One region of the Brevibacillus borstelensis genome, then DNA from elsewhere that is predicted to be linked to it. Evidence: riboswitches for the same ligand, from Rfam matches in the RefSeq annotation. Region 1 holds a riboswitch; the other holds the start of a gene.

Region 1 (8,994 bases):
TCAAGAAAACGATGGCGGCATTGGACGTGCCGATGGAGAAAACGACCGTAACCATTCAGGACTATGGAAATACGGGGGCTGCTTCCATTTTTTCCGCTCTGCATAAATCTTTGGAGGAAAAAGCCATTAAACCAGGGGATTATCTGGTGATATCCGCCATTGGCGCCGGATTTTTATGGGGTTCACTATGTTTGCAATATACAAAAAACGAGTAAAGGAGAATGGGTTATGATTAAACAAACGGTAAGAGAAAAATTTTTGGAAACATATAAATTGAACGTTTCTTTGGAAGAAGTGAAGGATGATCAGCCATTGTTTGGTCCCGACTCGCCCTATGGCCTTGATTCCATGGATGTTCTGATGTTCATCAATCTGATCAAAAAGGAATATGATCTGGACATTGGTGCTGTCAATACAGACACGTTTAAAACGATTAACAGCATTGTGGCCTTTATTGAAAAGCAAAAGGGCGCACAATTGTCAAAATGATCGCAGAAAGAAGGGGGGCCTCCCCCTTTTTTTCATGGATGCGGATAATTGCCGGTTTAAGGAGGCAAAGCCGTTTCAGATAAAGAACGTTTCTACATGCAAACTATCGTGAAGGAAGTCGGGAACCAATGGAAAAGAGGGTTGAAATCTATTGGCTTCATGTCGATGAAGAAATGCAGCCTGCACATCTGAAGAGCTGTTTGGAAGTACTGGATCAAGAAGAAAGAACGGTGTATGAGAGATATCTCGTCGATTTCAAAAAAGTAGAGTTTTTGCTTGGACGGATGCTGCTCAAGAGCATGATCGGACAAAAAAGGGGAGTCCTCCCGGAAGAAGTCAGGTTTATCAAAAATGAGTACGGGAAGTTGTTCCTGGACAGCCGCCACGTGGCGGGTAGCATCAAGCGACCGTTGTTTTTTAATTTGTCCCATTCAGGTAGAATGCTGGTATGCGCCTTTTCCGAGATCGAGAAGACGGGGATCGACGTCGAAGCGGTCAAAAAGGATTGCTGTTTTGAAGTAATGCGGACTGTTTTCGTGCCAGAGGAAATAGCCTACGTCGAGCAGCAAGAGACACCTTCCATGAAGCGAGAGGCATTTTATCAGGTTTGGACGAGAAAGGAAGCAGTGATGAAGGCGCTTGGGAAAGGCTTCTCGCTGCCGCCTCTGTCTTTTTCCGTGCCGCTTGCCCGGGGCAGAGTCGACGAGCAGCCGTTTTCCTATTATACATGTGCACCTTTGGAAGGGTATATGGTTTCGGCAGCGGTAGAGCGAGAGGAAGGAGCGGACATTCGGTACGAGGTCCAAAAAGTCGGGTTGGCCGAATTGAAGGCAAGCGTACGGTCCCGTACACCCAGCAGTGCATTCTACGGATAAAATATCTATAGACGCGGTTCACATCGATCTTATCGTATACCAAAATCCAGAAGATACCACTCGAATGAACAGGTCTCCAATTGTTGAACACAGGTCTTGCGATTGGGGGGCTTATGATTCGGGCAGGTGTCTTTTTTGTTGCAATAGCTTTATCGTCTGTCAGTGTCATTGCTATTGCCATATAAACAGGAAGCTGTTGAAAAGAAGCTAAGAAAAACTCAGCAATAGGAAGAGCCAAAAAAATTTACGATAAAAGTGAAAGATAGTCGGAAGGCCCTCCGTCTATACAGTGACAAGGAGGTGGAACCCAGTTGGATGATAATGTCGGCGCACGTATCGAGCAATGGTTTCTGGCATACAGCAGCGATATTTATCGCTTTCTCGTTTACTATACCGGACGCACGGATATAGACGATCTTGTACAAGAGACCTTTATTCGCGCCCTGAAATCACCTCAGCAAACAGAGATTGCAAACCCGAAAACATGGCTGTTTGCCATTGCCAGAAATGCGGCCATTGATGAGAGGCGCAGAAAAAAACTGATCAGCTTGCTGCCGGAAACATTCCTGCAGCATCTTATTTCCCGGGACAAGACACCCGAAGAGTCTTTAGAGTTGAGCGAGAACAAGCGCATGCTCTACGACATCATCAATCAGTTGAAACCCTCTTACAGAGATGTGTTGATATTGCGCGGGATCAAGGGATTGTCCAGCAAGGAGACTGCGGAGATATTGGGATGGAGCGAAGCCAAAGTGAATCTCACTATGCATCGGGCGATGAAAGCTGTTCAGAGCAGCAGGCAAGTTTCTGTTATGGAGGCGATGAAAAATGCCGTCACGAGATGAACAGAGAATCTGGGAGGATTTAAGGAGTTTTCCTGATCAAAAACTTTCTTGGGAGCGAAAACAAGTGATGTTGGAGAACATTCGCGAAGAGCGAAGAAAGATCAGCAAGCAGCAAAAGCGAGCAAAATACGTATGGGTGGCGAACGGGCTTGTCGCATGCGCAGCGGTGTTTTTCGTTATCTGGATGAAACCATTCTCTACTCCGGTAGAAACATCGGCGAGTCATGCTTCTATCGACCCGGCCTATGTTGAGGCTGCCCAAAAGGCAATTAAATCGGCAGGAATCAACAAGGAAATTCTCTTTGATGAGTTTGAGAAAGATGGAGATTACGATATTATCCGGAAAGCGGATCGAGAGGCCATTGTGACATTTTACCCGAATACGACAAAAGTTCGTACCATCTTGGTAGAGTGTGCGGTCAATGAGTTGCCGACGAGTTATCAAAAATATGTCGATACCGCCCAAAAGGCATTCAAAGAGGCCAATCAACAAGTCGTTTTTCAACAAGCCCGTTTCTTTAAAAGCGATGAAGGAACAGACCTGTCATTTTATTTAGAAAATCAACAATACGTCAGCGTCGATGTGAATACAAACAGAGTGACCGATTACTCCCTGGATTACAAGCTGGATGATGTGGATAAAAAGTATGTGTATCAGGCCCAAAAAGCGCTCATGCTCCTAACGGGCAAGCAGAGCTTCTCATTTTCGCATGCCAATAAACGTTCGGGTAAAGTAGAAGAAGTGTGGACACTCAAGAATGAAAACGAGCGGTATACTGTCCGGATCGGTGCGAAATCCTCCCGAATATACAAGGTTGACCACGTAACGGACCGATATAAAATAAACTCGAAAGAAGAAGCGATCTCAGTGACTAAGCCGCTGATTGCAAGCATATTTGGAATCGATATCGCCGGGTACAAGGCGGATGGCGGCAAAGATTGGGGAGGCTATGTGTTGACCAGCGAAGGGAAGCCGGTTATCAGGGTTATCATTCATGATTTACATATCGGCGATATCTCAGGCATTTACGTTGAATGGGACGAATGACGGGAAAAGCTACTGACTTGTTGCATGGTCGGTAGCTTTTTTGTGTCTTGGTTTTGATCGGCAGCATTTATCCCCCTTTGCCAGCAACCGCCAAAATGGTTTATACAGCTTGGACATCTCATTGACCTATTGCTACAATAATATGGGAGAGTTGTTAGCGGCTGTTGTCCCAAAAATAGTTACAGCTGAAGCAAAATAGGAGAGATATGCTTGAAAGCGATTATCGTAGACGATGAGAGGCTTGCATTGAGAAGAATGGAAAAGCTCCTGAAGGAACAGAACGCGAACACTCCCATTCACTTGATGGGGTCTTTTCAAGATCCGCATGCCGCATTGGAGGCCGCGAAGCAAGAAAAACTGGATGTAGCGTTCCTGGATATTCAGATGATCGATATGGATGGATTTGAATTGGCTGAGCACTTGTTGAACATTCAGCCGCAACTTCACATTGTTTTCGTTACCGCCTTTCAAGAGTATGCCGTGAAAGCCTTTGAAATGAACGCACTCGACTATTTGTTGAAGCCTGTCCATCAGGGCAGATTGGCTGTGACCCTGCAACGGGTGGCAGAATCCGCCGGGAAGACCCCGGTCAGCTACAGCAGCCAAAAACATATGACACTCTGCTGCTTGCAAAGCTTGCATTATCTCGATCAACAAGGCAACGAACAATATCTTCCCTGGAAAACACTGAAGGGGCAGGAGCTGTTTGCGTATCTGGTACACTATCGGGATAAGACAGTGAGCAAGCAGGTTTTGATAGATTTGCTCTGGCCTGATTACGATTCAGTCCGGTCGAGGACACAACTGCATACGGCCATTTATCAGATTCGGAAAATGATTAAGAGCATTGGCTTCGATTTGGAGATTAAATACAAGGATGAAGGGTATCGGCTGGTGTGGGGAGATGTGAAGCTGGATGTTGAGGAATGGGAAGCCTTGGTGCGAGATGCTCCCAAAGTTACAGAAGAGACATTGGAACAGCACTTGTCTATCATGGCCAAGTACACAGGCGATTTTCTGGAGGAGCATCCGTATTTGTGGGCAGAGTACGAGCAGGAGCGCTTGCGGTTGCTCTGGTTGAACCATGTCAAGCAAATTGCTGAATATTACGTATCGGTTGAACAATATACCGAGGCGATTTTGATTTATCAAAAGATACGTGAAAAGTTTCCAGTAATGGAAGAGGGCTACTTCTATTTAATGAAGATATACGCCATGTTGAACCACCAAGGCGAGGTGAGCAAGCAGTTCAAGCTGATCTCGACCAAGCTGAGAGAGGAATTCGATGTTGCTCCCAGCAAGGAACTGACGGAGTGGTATGAACAATGGAAAAAAGGGGATCAAACCTAAAACGGACAGGGACGGGCAAACCATGAAAATGAGACTGTTATCAATGCTTCTGATCGTGGCCGGAATCGTTGTGCTGAGCTATCCAACACTGGCTGAAGAGTATCAGGACTACCGGCAGCAAAAGCTTGTCGAGGAATGGCAAAACAGTTTGCAGAATATTTCCAATGGGGAAGAGGCCGCTGGATCAAAGCCGGCACCGGCAATTCCTTCCTCAACAGAAGATAGCGAGACAGCGATAGAAAGTGCCGATGCTGCGACCGAGAAGGAGAACGGGAAAAAGCCGGCACCGGACTTTGGCAGCTATAAGAATATGGAAGGTATTTTGACGATTGAAAAGATTGGTCTAATGCTGCCCATTTTGCACGGTGCATCAGACAACAATATGAAAACGACGGTTGCGAGCATCGAAAACACCGGGAGGGCCGGGGAAGTCGGCAATTATGCCATCGCTGGACACAGAAACTTTACATACGGTCGAAATTTCAATCGATTGGATGAGATGGCTGCAGGAGACAAGATCGAGGTTGACAACGGCAAGAGCAAATTTTCCTATACCGTTACAGAAAAATTGTATGTAAAGCCCGAAGAGGTGTGGGTTTTGGAAGGGAACGGAAAAGATAAGGAGATTACGCTCATCACCTGCCATCCGATGCACAATCCGACACACCGACTGATTATTAGGGGAAAAATGACAGAGTGATTGATATTTTTCAAGAAAAGATAGGATGAGGCTCCCTTTTCTAGTAAAGTTATGCTATTATTTTTTTAGTATATTTGATTTTAAAACTTTCAAACGATAATGGCAAATCTAATGAAAATTAGAGACGCAAAGCTATAGGGCCTTCCTTGTGTATGCAAGATGGCAGCCAGCTACCGAAAGGGGAGTTTTTTTGTGTTTTTTCGACGACTTTCGATGACAGTGGTAGGCATGTGTTTGCTGGCGGCTCCAGCGACTGCGTGGGCGAGCTCCGCTCCTTCCTTTATTGATGTAAGCGAGCTCAATAATGGAATCGTCAAAGTTCAACACCATCATTCGGCACAGCCAGTCAATGAAAAAGTAAAAATCACGAAAGACAACCAGAACTTCTATTATAGCGTAAAAGACAACAACCGTTTCCCACTACAGCTAGGAGATGGCAAATATACGATTACACTCCTGCAACACGTTGCGAACAATAAATACCGTTCGATAGAAAGCAAGGAAGTGAACCTGACGGCATCAAGCCCGCAGGCCGTTTTCCTGCAACCGATCCAGATGATCTACTGGAACGACAAGACGAATGCGACCGCAAAAGCCAGAGAGCTGACCAAGGGCTTGAAGACCGACAAGGAAAAGGTACAAGCTATCTACAATTATGTGATCCAAAACGTCCAGTACGATTACGCAAAAGCCAATCAAGTTACGAGTGAATACATCCCTTCGGTAGATGCGACATTGACTGCAGGGCAAGGCATCTGTTACGATTACGCATCGCTGTTTGCCGCCATGCTGCGCAGCCAGGGGATTCCTGCCAAGCTGGTGATGGGACGGAAAAACGACATCCCGCAATACCATGCCTGGAATGAGATTTACTTGAAAGAGACGAACGAATGGATTACGGTCGATACAACATATGATTCGATTATGGTAAAGGGAACGAAAAAGCCGGCCATGATCAAGAATAAAAGTGAATATGTCATAGAAAAGCAGTATTAGGACACGATGCAGGAACTGCTCAGAAGCCGCTCCCTCTCATAAAAGAGGCGGGCGGCTTTTCGTTTTCTCCTATTCAGAATAAATTCAGAGTGATCTTTTATAGTGTGTTTTGTGGCTTAACAGCCAAAACCATACAAATTTTGATGTAAGTCGCCACCAGGAAAGAACAGCTTTAGACACTTACAAATAAAGAACAATGGAGAGGAGGAAGCAACGAAAAAAACATGCTCTCAGGATTGTGCAAGGTGTCATATTCTTCTTCCCCGGCGAAAAGGGGACTGGCAGCATTATCAAAACTTCATATGGGTAATCGCTGCTAGAGTCGTACGACCTTGCCAATTTAAACATGCGAGGTGAACGTAGTTAAGATGTGGCAGCGAAAGAAGCTTTTATCTGTTTACTTAGTATTCGCTTTGCTGGTGAATCTCTTCTTGCCATCCGCGTTTGTCAGTGCCAATGAAGTACCGATGAACGCAGGAATCACCAGTGAAGAAGGTGCCCCAACAAGTGGCGAGGTGTCCGAGCCGGGAACGGATCAAGAACCAGGCGCGGAGAATCCAGAGCCAGGTGCGGAGAATCCAGAGCCGGGTGGGGAGAATCCAGAGCCGGGTGGGGAGAATCCAGAGCCGGGTGGGGAGAATCCAGAGCCGGGTGCGGAGAATCCAGAGCCGGGTGCGGAGAATCCAGTGCCGGGTGGGGAGAATCCGCAGCCAGGCACGGAGAATCCGCAGCCAGGCACGGAAAATCCAGGAACCGGAACGAATCCGGTGCCAGACCCGCCACCGCCACCACCGCCACTACCCCCAGCACCACCTGTAGAGCCCGAAAAATCACCAGAGAACATCATAACAAAAGTGGCGATGAAGGATGAGGAAGGTAATAACATTACCGAGATTCGTCCTGATCAGGGATCAATGGTAAAGATCATCTTCGACTGGCATCTTCCGGAGGGGCACACCTATAAGGGTGGCGACACTTTTACCTTCGATCTGCCGGACAAATTTAAGGTAGACCGACTTTTGGATGGACCTCTCACGGGGGACGTAGGGACATTTGAAGTAACACCGGAAGGCACCGTTACCTTCACTTTTAGCGAAGATGTGGAGAATGACGAATTCGTCGGTACGTTTGAGGTTTGGCGAACCTTTGACGAAAGCAAATTTTCCGGGGGAACGAAGCAGCAGATCGAATTTCCGTTCGGAGAAACGATCAACGTTCATTTCAAAGCCAATATCCGGGAAGAAATGGACAAGCAAGGAACAGCCAAGAAAATGAACCCAAGCGAGATCGACTGGGTTGTCGATTTTAACAAGGGCGAGCAAAAGATTACAGGCGCGACCTTCCAGGATAGCATACCTGCCGGACTTGAACTCGTTTCTTCTTCTGTCGAGGTATATGAGCTGGAGGTCATGCTGGACGGAAGCGTAAGGCAGGGAAGTGCTGTGACGATACAGCCAACAGTCTCCGGCAATCAGTTCCAGCTGGTCTTTGGAGATATCGATAAAGCGTATCGCGTCAAGTACAAAACAAATATCCTTGAGGCCAAAAATACGACATACACCAACAATGTGTCGGTTACGGGCGGTTCGTACGCAAAGGACGATTCAGCATCCGTCAGTGTGGCATTCAGCGAACCGCTCGCGAAAAAGTCTCTTGATTACAAGTCTTCTACACAAACCCTCACTTGGTCCATTGAGTACAATTACAATGAGCAAGTGATCGCACCGGGAAGTGCCTGGATTGTCGATACCTTTGAAACTGAGCAGACTCAGGAATTCCTCAAGGACACACTGAAAGTCTACGAGGTTACCATCGACGAAAACGGTAAGGCGACCCGGGGAAACCAAGTGGCTTCTAATGAATACATCATAGACGATACGCTTCCAAACGGCTTTAAACTGGACTTTCCGAACGGCGTTCAGTCTGCCTATGAAATCATTTACGACACAAAAGCGAAGGACCGTGTTCGCAAGAGTGTCAATGTGACGAACAAGGCAGAGATGTACGATGGCACGACTAAACAGGCAACGAAAGGGATGTACCAGGTCATCTTTTGGAAGGACGCCAAAAACGAGGACATCAACTACAGCACCAAGACCATTCTCTGGAAGATGTATCTGAACTATGACAACTATCAAATGGACGAAGTTGTCATCACCGACCACTACAAGGGCCAAGGGATTGAGCTTGACAAAGATTGCCTGAAAATTTCCGGATTGACAGAGGGGACAGATTACACGATCGAGCCCATCAACAATTATCGCGAAGGGTTTACGATCAAGTTCAATCATCCGATCAGCACGAAAGTGGACATCGAGTACAAGACAAAGTTTGACCCGAACTACTTCAATGCCCATGACATTACCAACCATGGAAAGCTGACATGGCTTGAAAACGGAGTGTCATACGAGAGGGAAGATTCGGCAACGGTTTCCTCGGACCGTTACACCAAGAACAACGGGAATAAAACGGGGACGTATAACCCTAAAACGAAAACCATCACCTGGATCATCGATGTAAACTACAATCTGCAAGAGATTAACCAGGCGGTGATCAAGGATTTCTATCAGGGAGAGCAAACATTTGTCAAGGAATCCCTGAAGGTGAATCGTTTGAACCTCCAGGGTGGAGCCGACCAGGTAGAGGTTAAAGAAGAGCTGCCTAGCAGTGCGTATTCGTTTGAAGGCGGGC
Region 2 (8,994 bases), 1.2 Mb from region 1:
GTCCCGCTCGTCGGTTTGTACAGACCGTTGCAATGCTTGGCCAGCGTCGTTTTCCCGGAGCCATTTCCGCCGATAATGGCGATGAGTTCGCCTCGATCCACGTTCAGGGAAACATCCTTGAGCACCTGCTTGTCAGCTTCATAGCCAAATGAGACGTTCTCAAAACGGATCAAGCTGCTCATGTCTCATCCCTCCTGCCGCTTATGCGAGCTTCGCGGTACCACTCGGCCAACTCATCCACATGGAGCGGCACCCCGTCTTTGTTCGCGGTGATGACGCCTGTCCGGCACATCTGCAAATACAACTGTATGACATCGGGGACGAGAATTCCGTGCTTCTCAAGCTCCTCCACCTTGCCAAAAAACGGACGTACGGGCAAATCGAGTTCAATCCGCCCGTCCGCCAAGAGCAAAATGCGATCGCAAAATTGAGCCAATTCCTCTGTCGCGTGGGAAGAGACGACTATCGTGATTTCCTGCTCCCGCTTTAGCTGTGAAAGCAGTTGAAACACTTCCCTAGCTCCTTTTGGGTCCAGCTCGGAGGTAGGCTCATCCAAAAGCAAGATTCGGGGTTGATGGGCCAATGCCGAAGCGATGGCCACCCGTTGCTTCTCTCCTCCGGATAATTCAAAGGGAGAGCGGAGAGCAAAGCCTTCCAGACCGACCAGCTTGAGGACTTCACCAATCCGCTGCTCGATTTCCTCATCCGCTTGCCCGCTGTTTTCCAAACTAAAGGCGATCTCTTCCTCTACCGTAAGGCCGATAAACTGTGTCTCCGGGTCTTGAAAGACGATCCCCAACTCCCCGGTGACCCGGCGTTCGCCGGAAAACTGCCCGGAATAATTGCGCGGTACCAGCCCGGCCAAAGCCAAAAGAAGCGTTGTTTTGCCCGCGGCAGAGGGGCCGACGATTCCCACCACTTCGCCCGGATAGAGGGAAAGATTGATGTCGGATAGCGCATGCTTGGCGCTATCCTCGTACTGCCAACGAACGTTTTCCAAACGGAGCAGCGGCTGACCGGTCACGGACGAAGCCCGCCTTCTTCAATGGAAAGCAGTCCATTGCCGTGTGCTCGTCCCCGGTACAAGCCTGCCCGCTTCACAAACGGATACAGCAGCTTTAGCAGAACTGGCCCCAGTATTGCCGTCGATACTGCCTGATTCAAAAAGACGGTCGGAATAAACAAGGTTGCGATGGCCATCGGCGTAAAGCCAAGCGCCACATTGATCAAAATCGAGCAGGCCACCACTGTAGAGGCAATCAATACAACAAATATGTAATATTGCAAGATGCTGCGCCCTGTTTTCAAGGCCGGATGACTGACAGCCAAATATCCGATCAATCCTCCTAAAAAGTTGCCGATGAAGCCGACGATGACTGCATGCGGCGGTGTGCCTCCCGTCAGCAGATCGCTGGCCACGTTTCCAAATGCTAGACCCAGGCAGCCGGGAATGCCAAACAAAATGCCGAAAACAGGCTGCAGCGCATTCGCCGGTCGAAGCGGTACGGATGGAGCTAATTTGATGTTAGCGAGCATAATCAAGGCGACCGCGTACAAGGCCGCCGTGACGACGATCAGGACAAAGTCGACAGTCGTCCACTTTCGCCGAAAGAGAGACGTTCCCATCTCTAGTAACCTCCTTTATCTATGAAAACGGTTTACATGATCATGATGCTAGTTTACCCCTCCGCGCTGACTCTCGCAATGGCTTGAACAGGTTTATAGATGGACTTGGGTACAGCAAATCTTCTTTAATCTGCTAGGGCCATTTTGATAAGAACGTCAGATGGATACCAGGGGTAGCGATAGTAGTTTTTTAGAATGAGCGTTGTTCGGGCTTTGGGGGGAGGAGATGAAACAGGAGAAAAACGCTCCAGGTTCGGTGGGACACTTGCCGTGGGTAATCCTGGCCGGCTTCGTTCCAAAAGTGGAACCGCGTCCAAAAGCAGCCCGTTCGCAGAAGCCTCTCAGAGGTTGGACGCTAAAAGCGTGTTCCACTTTTGGAACGAAGCCTGGGTATGTGTCCCAAAGACCTTCGCGTTTTTCTCCTGTTTCATCTCTACAGCTTTTGTTTTCTCCCCGAGATACCCGAAAGAACCCGCGACGACAGAGAAGCATATTTCCAGGCGGAGCGACTAGCGGAGTCCAGCCCAGCGAAACAACGAATTCGCGGGAATCAGGAGCGTAACTCTGATTGGGCTTCGGAACGGCTGCTGCTTTTACGCTCCCCCGCGAATCGTTGTAGAGCGGACAGTCTCGGCTCCCTTGCGGACGCAGACCGGAGCGCAGCCTGGAAATATGCTTCTCTCACTGCAGCCACGTTCCTAATCCTATGTAGCCAATAAAAAAAGCTGTTGAACGCCTCAATGAGACTTCAACAGCTTTCTGCTTTGCATTCTCTGTTATCCCTGCTGCTTCGGCAGTTCAAACGAGCTCTTCAAGGAAACAATCCGGTTGAACACCAGCTTGTCTTCTGTCGTATATTTCGGGTCGACATTAAAGTATCCGTGACGGAAGAATTGGTATTTGTCGTGGGGCTTGGTCTCTTTCATGTTAGGCTCCACGTATCCGTTCACGATCTCCAAAGAGTTTGGATTGATATTGTCAAGGAACGTGGTTCCTTCCTCCTGATCATCCAAAATCAGCGGTTCATACAGGCGGAACTCCGCAGGGAGCGCATGCTTGGCGTCTACCCAGTGGATCGTTCCTTTTACTTTGCGACCGGTAAAGCCGCTGCCGCTCTTCGTTTCAGGGTCATACGTACAGTGGATTTCGACGACATTGCCTTGCTCATCCTTGATCACGTCCGTGCACTTGATGAAGTACGCGTGCTTGAGCCGTACTTCATTTCCCGGGAACAGGCGGAAATACTTGCTCGGCGGGTTCTCCATGAAGTCGTCCTGCTCAATGTAGATTTCGCGGGAGAATGGAATTTGTCTGGTTCCCATTTCCGGATTTTCCGGGTTGATCTCCGCATCCAGCAGCTCGACCTGGTCTTCCGGATAATTGGTGATGACCACTTTCAGCGGGCGCAGTACAGCCATCGTCCGCGGCGCTTTCAGCTTCAGGTCCTCGCGGATGAAGTGCTCCAGCATTTTTTCATCCACGGTGCTGTTGCTTCTGGCCACACCGATTTCCCGGGCAAATGTACGGATGGACTCAGGAGTAAAGCCGCGGCGGCGAAGTCCCGAAATGGTAGGCATGCGCGGATCATCCCATCCGTCTACTACCTGTTCGTCGACCAACTGTTTCAGCTTCCGTTTGCTCATTACCGTATTGGTCAGGTTCAACCGGGCAAATTCGTATTGTCTCGGCACGTTTTCCATTTCACATTCGCGGACAACCCAGTCGTACAGCGGGCGATGATCCTCGAACTCAAGCGAACAGAGAGAGTGGGTTACGCCCTCGATAGCGTCCTCCAGCGGGTGTGCATAATCATACATCGGGTAGATGCACCATTTGTCTCCCGTGTTGTGGTGGGTAGCATGCGAAATCCGGTACAAAATCGGGTCACGCAGGTTGATATTGGGGGAGCTCATGTCGATTTTGGCGCGCAACACCTTTTCGCCGTCCTTAAACTCGCCGTTGCGCATCCGCTGGAACAAATCCAGGTTTTCTTCCACCGACCGGTCGCGGTAAGGGCTGTTTGTACCCGGCTCCGTCAAGGTCCCTCTGGTTTGGCGGATTTCTTCCGGGGACAGATCACATACGTAAGCCAGTCCTTTTTTGATCAACAGAACGGCGCGATTGTACATTTCCTCAAAATAATCCGATGCAAAGAACAGTCCGTCCCACTCAAAGCCAAGCCATTGTACGTCTTCCTTGATCGCTTCTACGTACTCCGTGTCTTCTTTCACCGGGTTGGTGTCGTCAAAACGAAGATTGGCTCTGCCATTGAATTCCTTTGCCAGTTCAAAATTAAGGCAAATCGCTTTGGCATGTCCGATGTGCAAATACCCGTTTGGCTCCGGAGGAAAGCGGGTAACGATTTCCCCGACTCGGCCCTCTCGCAGGTCTTCCAGGACAATGTTGCGGATAAAGTTGGATGATGATGCCGATTTATTTTCCACAGAAATTCAACCTTTCCCTTCACCTTTACATTCCATAATACTGATTCCCCGGCGATAGTTCAACAAATTCGCCCGGCTTCTGATGTTGGGCCGATGCATCATCGTTATCAGTCACCCCTTGGCCAACCGGCTTGTAGCAAGAATCACCTTCTCTGGACCAGGCGCTTTTACAAACCGCCCTTCAGAGGGTTTTTACTATCATAAGCAGGAGAGCCCCCGTGGGTGTTCACACGATGTATATAAATTGAAGTTGTTTCCAAAAGATTCCCATTTTATCCTACAGGCAGAAACATATTTTATGATTGGGGTGATCTGTTGTGAGTGTGCTTGAAAAAATCAATACACAATCCTCCTTTTTTACATTGGCAGAAATTGCGGAAGGTGTTTTTGCCGCCGTTATCAAAGCAGGCACAGGAGCCATGGGCAATGCCGCCATCGTCGATCTGGGCGATCGGACGGTCGTTTTTGACACCATGTACACGCCCAAGGCAGGGCTTGCACTGCGAGAAGCAGCCGAGCAATTGCTTGGACGCCCTGTATCGTTGGTTATCAATTCCCATTTCCACTTTGACCATGTGGGCGGCAACCAAGTCTTTTCCGATGCCATTATCCTCTCCACAGAAACCACCAAAAATCTCATGCTCGAGCGTTGTACAAGCCTCGTCCAATTCGCAAAGCAGCACCCCGAATACCCTGACAAGGTTCGCCAATCTTTGGAAGCCGAATCAGATCCGGAAAAGCAAAAGGAGCTTCGCACCGACCTCGGAGACATTCTCGCCCTTGACGCTGCACTGCCTACGTTCTCCGCGACCCCTGCCTCCCTGACATTTTCTGATTCTGTCACGCTCCACGGCTCGAAGCGAACTGCCGTACTGACCGCCAAAGGAAACGGACACAGCACATGCGACTCTGTCCTGTACCTGCCCGAAGACCCCGTTCTTCTGGCCGGCGACCTGCTTTTTGTGCAAAATCATCCCAGTATGCAGACAGGAAATCTTTCCCACTGGGTCTCCGTTTTGAAGGCTTGGAAAGACCTGCCCATTTCGGCAGCAGTCGGCGGCCACGGCCCGGTCGGAGACCATCAAACTGTGGATAGCTGTCTTCACTATTTGGAAGCTTTGTGGGACCAAGCCAAGCATCTGGCCGAGAACGGCTCCACACCCGAAGCCATCGAAGCAATCCCCATACCCGAACCATATGCCTCCTGGAGCTATCCCAGCCTCTTTGCTCGCAACCTTCAACAGCTTAGCCAGCAGATCTTAGCCGTTTCGGAGTAAGAAAGAGAAACGGAAGACGGATATGCATCTGTTTGAAAAAAATAAATAAATTTTTCACTAAAGTACTAGTCCAATATTACCGAATATAGGTAATGGATAGATATTTTTTGCATCTATGGAATCAGATTCAATCTTACGAATCTTTTCCCATATGTACATTTTTTCATATGTACTAAGTTTCACAAATTGCGTTCACTATCTTATTTCACATTGATATCGATAATGGCAAACCCGGGGAAATCCGGCGACGCAAAGCTACAGGGGCTACCTCCAGCAAATGGACAAGCCAGCCAGCTGCCGAAGTATTGATGTAGGACCAAAGACCAATGATCCTATGTCATTGGTCTTTTTGTGTTGTTATGCAAAGGAGGTGATGCCAATCGATTTTGACCCGAACCGTTCAACCTTTCATGCTTCGACCGTACACAACAAGGAGGATGGAAAGTGAAAAAGTCAATCTGGAAGAAACTCTCTGTTTTAGCGCTGACCGCGACGATCGGTCTGTCCAGCTTCACAACTGCCGCAGTGGAGGCGGCAAATCGCCCCACAACAATGTCGCCAAACGGCATGGTTACGGCTCCTCACTACCTGGCTACAGCCGCAGCTCTCAAAACACTCGAGGAGGGCGGAAACGCAGTCGATGCCGCGATTGCCGCCGCGTCTACGCTCGCCGTTGTTTACCCGCACTACACGTCGATTGGCGGCGACAACTTCTGGCTGATCTACAATGCAAAGACGAAAGAAGTAAGAGCGCTGAACGGAAGCGGTCGAGCTGGTGAAAAGGCAACGATCGAATATTACAAAAAGAAAGGCTACGAAAAAATTCCTTCCCGCGGGTACGAGTCCGCCAACACGGTCCCTGGTGTCGTTTCCGGTTGGTGGGAAGCGTACAACTACGCACACAAGGAATTGGCTGGAGATAGCAAGCTGAAATGGGACAGACTGTTGGAGCCGGCGATTGGATATGCGGAAAAAGGCTATCCGGTCTCTCCCAACCAAGTGTACTGGACCAAATACGCGATCGATCCGACAGACAACGATCTGAAAAATCTGCAGCGCTTTGAAGGGTTCCGCAAGACCTACCTGAAAGCGAACGGCGAGCCGTACCAGGCCGGCGAAATCCTCAAGCAGGAGGATCTGGCGAAAACGTTGAAAGTGATCGCCAAAAAAGGCGCAGACGGTTTTTACAAAGGCGAGATCGCCGAAAAAATCGTAAAAGACATGCAGGCAAACGGCGGTTTGCTGACTCTGAAAGACTTTGAAAAGCACACGTCCACCTGGGCTGATCCGATCACCGTCGACTATCGCGGATACCAAGCCTACAACGTACCGCCCAACTCTCAAGGCATGGCCTCATTGTCGATTCTGAACATATTGAACAACATTGACCTGAAGAGCATGGGCGAAGGCACGCCGGATTACTACCACGCTATCGTGGAAGCGACGAAGCAAGCGTTTGCCGACCGCGACAAATGGCTGACAGACCCTGAGTTTGTTGACATTCCGGTAGACGAGCTGCTGTCCAAGCAGCACGGCAAAGACCTTGCTGCCCGGATTGACATGAAGCAGGCTGCCAAAACCGTAGAACCGCTCGATCCCAAGGGCGACACTACCTGGCTCGGTGTAGTCGACAAGTACGGCAATGCCGTTTCCATGATCCAGAGCCACTACTTCGATTGGGGCTCGGGCGTCGTCGCGAAGGACACTGGTGTTCTCTTGCAAAACCGTGGAAGCTACTTCTCTCTGGACCCGAATCATATCAACCACCTGGAGCCAGGCAAGCGCACCTTCCACACGATCAACCCGGCTATGCTCTTGAAAGACAACAAGCCCTACCTGCTGTACGGTACACAGGGCGGTGAGGGGCAGCCGCAGACACAAGCCGCTCTCGTCACGCGCATTATCGACTTCGGATTCACGGTTCAAGACGCGATTGAAGCACCGAGATGGCTGCATGGCCGCAACTGGGGCTCCTCCTCCAACAATCTGAAGGTAGAGAGCCGCATTCCGCAGGAAGTCCTCGACGAGCTGGTAAAACGCGGTCATCCGGTTGAGAAGCTGGAAGCCGCTTATACCGATGCGATGGGTCAATCCGGTGCCATTCTGATCGATCCGAAAAGCAACATCAAGTTTGGCGGTGCAGACCCGCGCGGCGAAGGGGCTGCCATGGGCTATTGATTTATAATACGTGCAGACTGCTGGGATTATCTCAGCAGTCTGCATTTCCAGCTTTATACTCTGTCCCTTCCGGATTCCCAGCATGAATTATGAAAGGATGCTGCAACGATGCGTCTGTTCAGCAAGCTTCGGAATAAAATCATTATCTGGTTTTTGCTTGTGGCCGTACTCCCCTTGATCGCCTGCTCTTATCTGGTACTGACCGAAAGCACCAGAATTTTGATCGACAAGCAAAAGGATTCCTTTGTTCATTTGACGGAGTCGACTGCAAACGCCATGGACCAATGGCTGGACAGGAGACTGTCGGAAGTAATGATTCTGGCACGATCCTCGGACATCCAATCCTTTGACAATGAAGCAAAGAACAAGTTCATTCGCAAATTTACGAACGAAATCAAAATCTTTGACGGAAATACATTTATTTCCCCGGACGGGAAGGTAACAGCGGACACGTTTGAAGGCAGCGTAGGGATCAACCTGGCGGAGCGTCCGTTCTTCAAACTCGGCATGGAGGGAAAAACCAGCTACTCTGACATGCTGATCGCAAAAACGACCGGAAATCGGTCGATTGTAGTCGCTTCTCCCGTTGTGAGCAATGCCGGAGAAAAACTCGGCGTACTGACCGGGCTTGTAAACGTGGATTCGTTCACCTCGACCTTTTTGGACAATGTACAACTGGGTGAAGGCGGTTACCCGATTTTGGTCGATAACCAAGGACTGATCCAGGTACACCCCAACCCCGACCTGATCGGCAAAACCATTGAGGAAGCAGCTCTCCCTGAAGGCTTGAGCAGCATTCTCAAAAATAACGCACCCGAATCGGGCTCCTTTACGTATCTGGACGGCGGTACCGAATACGTCGTTACGTACGCTTCTATCCCCAAGACTCATTACAGCCTGTTTTTCCACATCCCGATCGAGTCCATCACCTCTGAGGTAACAGCGCTGACACTGAATGTGATGTTGATTGTAGGTATCGTAGCAGCCATCGTCATTGCAGCCGCCTACTTTGTGTCTCGTCAAATCAGCCGTCCCATCGTTGAGGTTGCCGCCGTGGCCAGCCGAATTTCCGATGGCGATCTGGCGGTAGATCCGCTGGCCATCAGAAGCCGGGATGAAGTAGGGCAGCTCTCCGAGTCAGTCAACCATATGGTAGGCAATCTGAGGTCAATCATCGAACAGGTAAACACAGCAGCCGAAGAGCTCGCTTCCTCTGCAGAGGAGCTGTCGGCCAATGCCGAGGAGACCAGCAAGGCAACGGAACAGATCGCCTCTTCGATTCAGGAGGTGGCATACGGAGCGGAACAGCAGGTACAAAGCGTGGCGGAAAGTGTAGGAGCCATCAATGAAGTCTCAACGGGCATTCAGCATATAGCCGTTAACGCACAAAATGCAGCTGACTCTGCCGTGACTGCTTCGGAAATTGCTGTCGGCGGCAACAAGGCGATCGACACGGTCATGAGCCAGAT

What was found. A riboswitch is a leader RNA that binds a small molecule or an ion and turns the genes downstream of it on or off. The one in region 1 is predicted to bind cyclic di-GMP.
Region 2: linked by a shared signal. The riboswitch ahead of ggt (gamma-glutamyltransferase) and the one ahead of V5G20_RS23870 (transglutaminase-like domain-containing protein) in region 1 are both predicted to bind cyclic di-GMP.

The regions. Positions count from the first base shown of each region.
Region 1 covers NZ_CP144922.1:4,965,495-4,974,488, reverse strand. Annotated here, with positions in the region: gene V5G20_RS23905 (3-oxoacyl-ACP synthase III family protein) at 1-215, shown strand, start outside; gene V5G20_RS23900 (acyl carrier protein) at 229-489, shown strand; gene V5G20_RS23895 (4'-phosphopantetheinyl transferase family protein) at 618-1,364, shown strand; gene V5G20_RS23890 (RNA polymerase sigma factor) at 1,676-2,209, shown strand; gene V5G20_RS23885 (hypothetical protein) at 2,277-3,257, shown strand; gene V5G20_RS23880 (response regulator) at 3,468-4,607, shown strand; gene V5G20_RS23875 (class D sortase) at 4,630-5,307, shown strand; cyclic di-GMP riboswitch class I at 5,399-5,485, shown strand; gene V5G20_RS23870 (transglutaminase-like domain-containing protein) at 5,500-6,303, shown strand; gene V5G20_RS23865 (collagen binding domain-containing protein) at 6,672-8,994, shown strand, end outside.
Region 2 covers NZ_CP144922.1:585,366-594,359, reverse strand. Annotated here, with positions in the region: gene V5G20_RS02810 (energy-coupling factor ABC transporter ATP-binding protein) at 1-182, opposite strand, end outside; gene V5G20_RS02805 (energy-coupling factor ABC transporter ATP-binding protein) at 179-1,024, opposite strand; gene V5G20_RS02800 (QueT transporter family protein) at 1,021-1,626, opposite strand; gene V5G20_RS02795 (glutamine--tRNA ligase/YqeY domain fusion protein) at 2,403-4,070, opposite strand; gene V5G20_RS02790 (MBL fold metallo-hydrolase) at 4,388-5,347, shown strand; cyclic di-GMP riboswitch class I at 5,562-5,649, shown strand; gene ggt (gamma-glutamyltransferase) at 5,792-7,525, shown strand; gene V5G20_RS02780 (methyl-accepting chemotaxis protein) at 7,634-8,994, shown strand, end outside.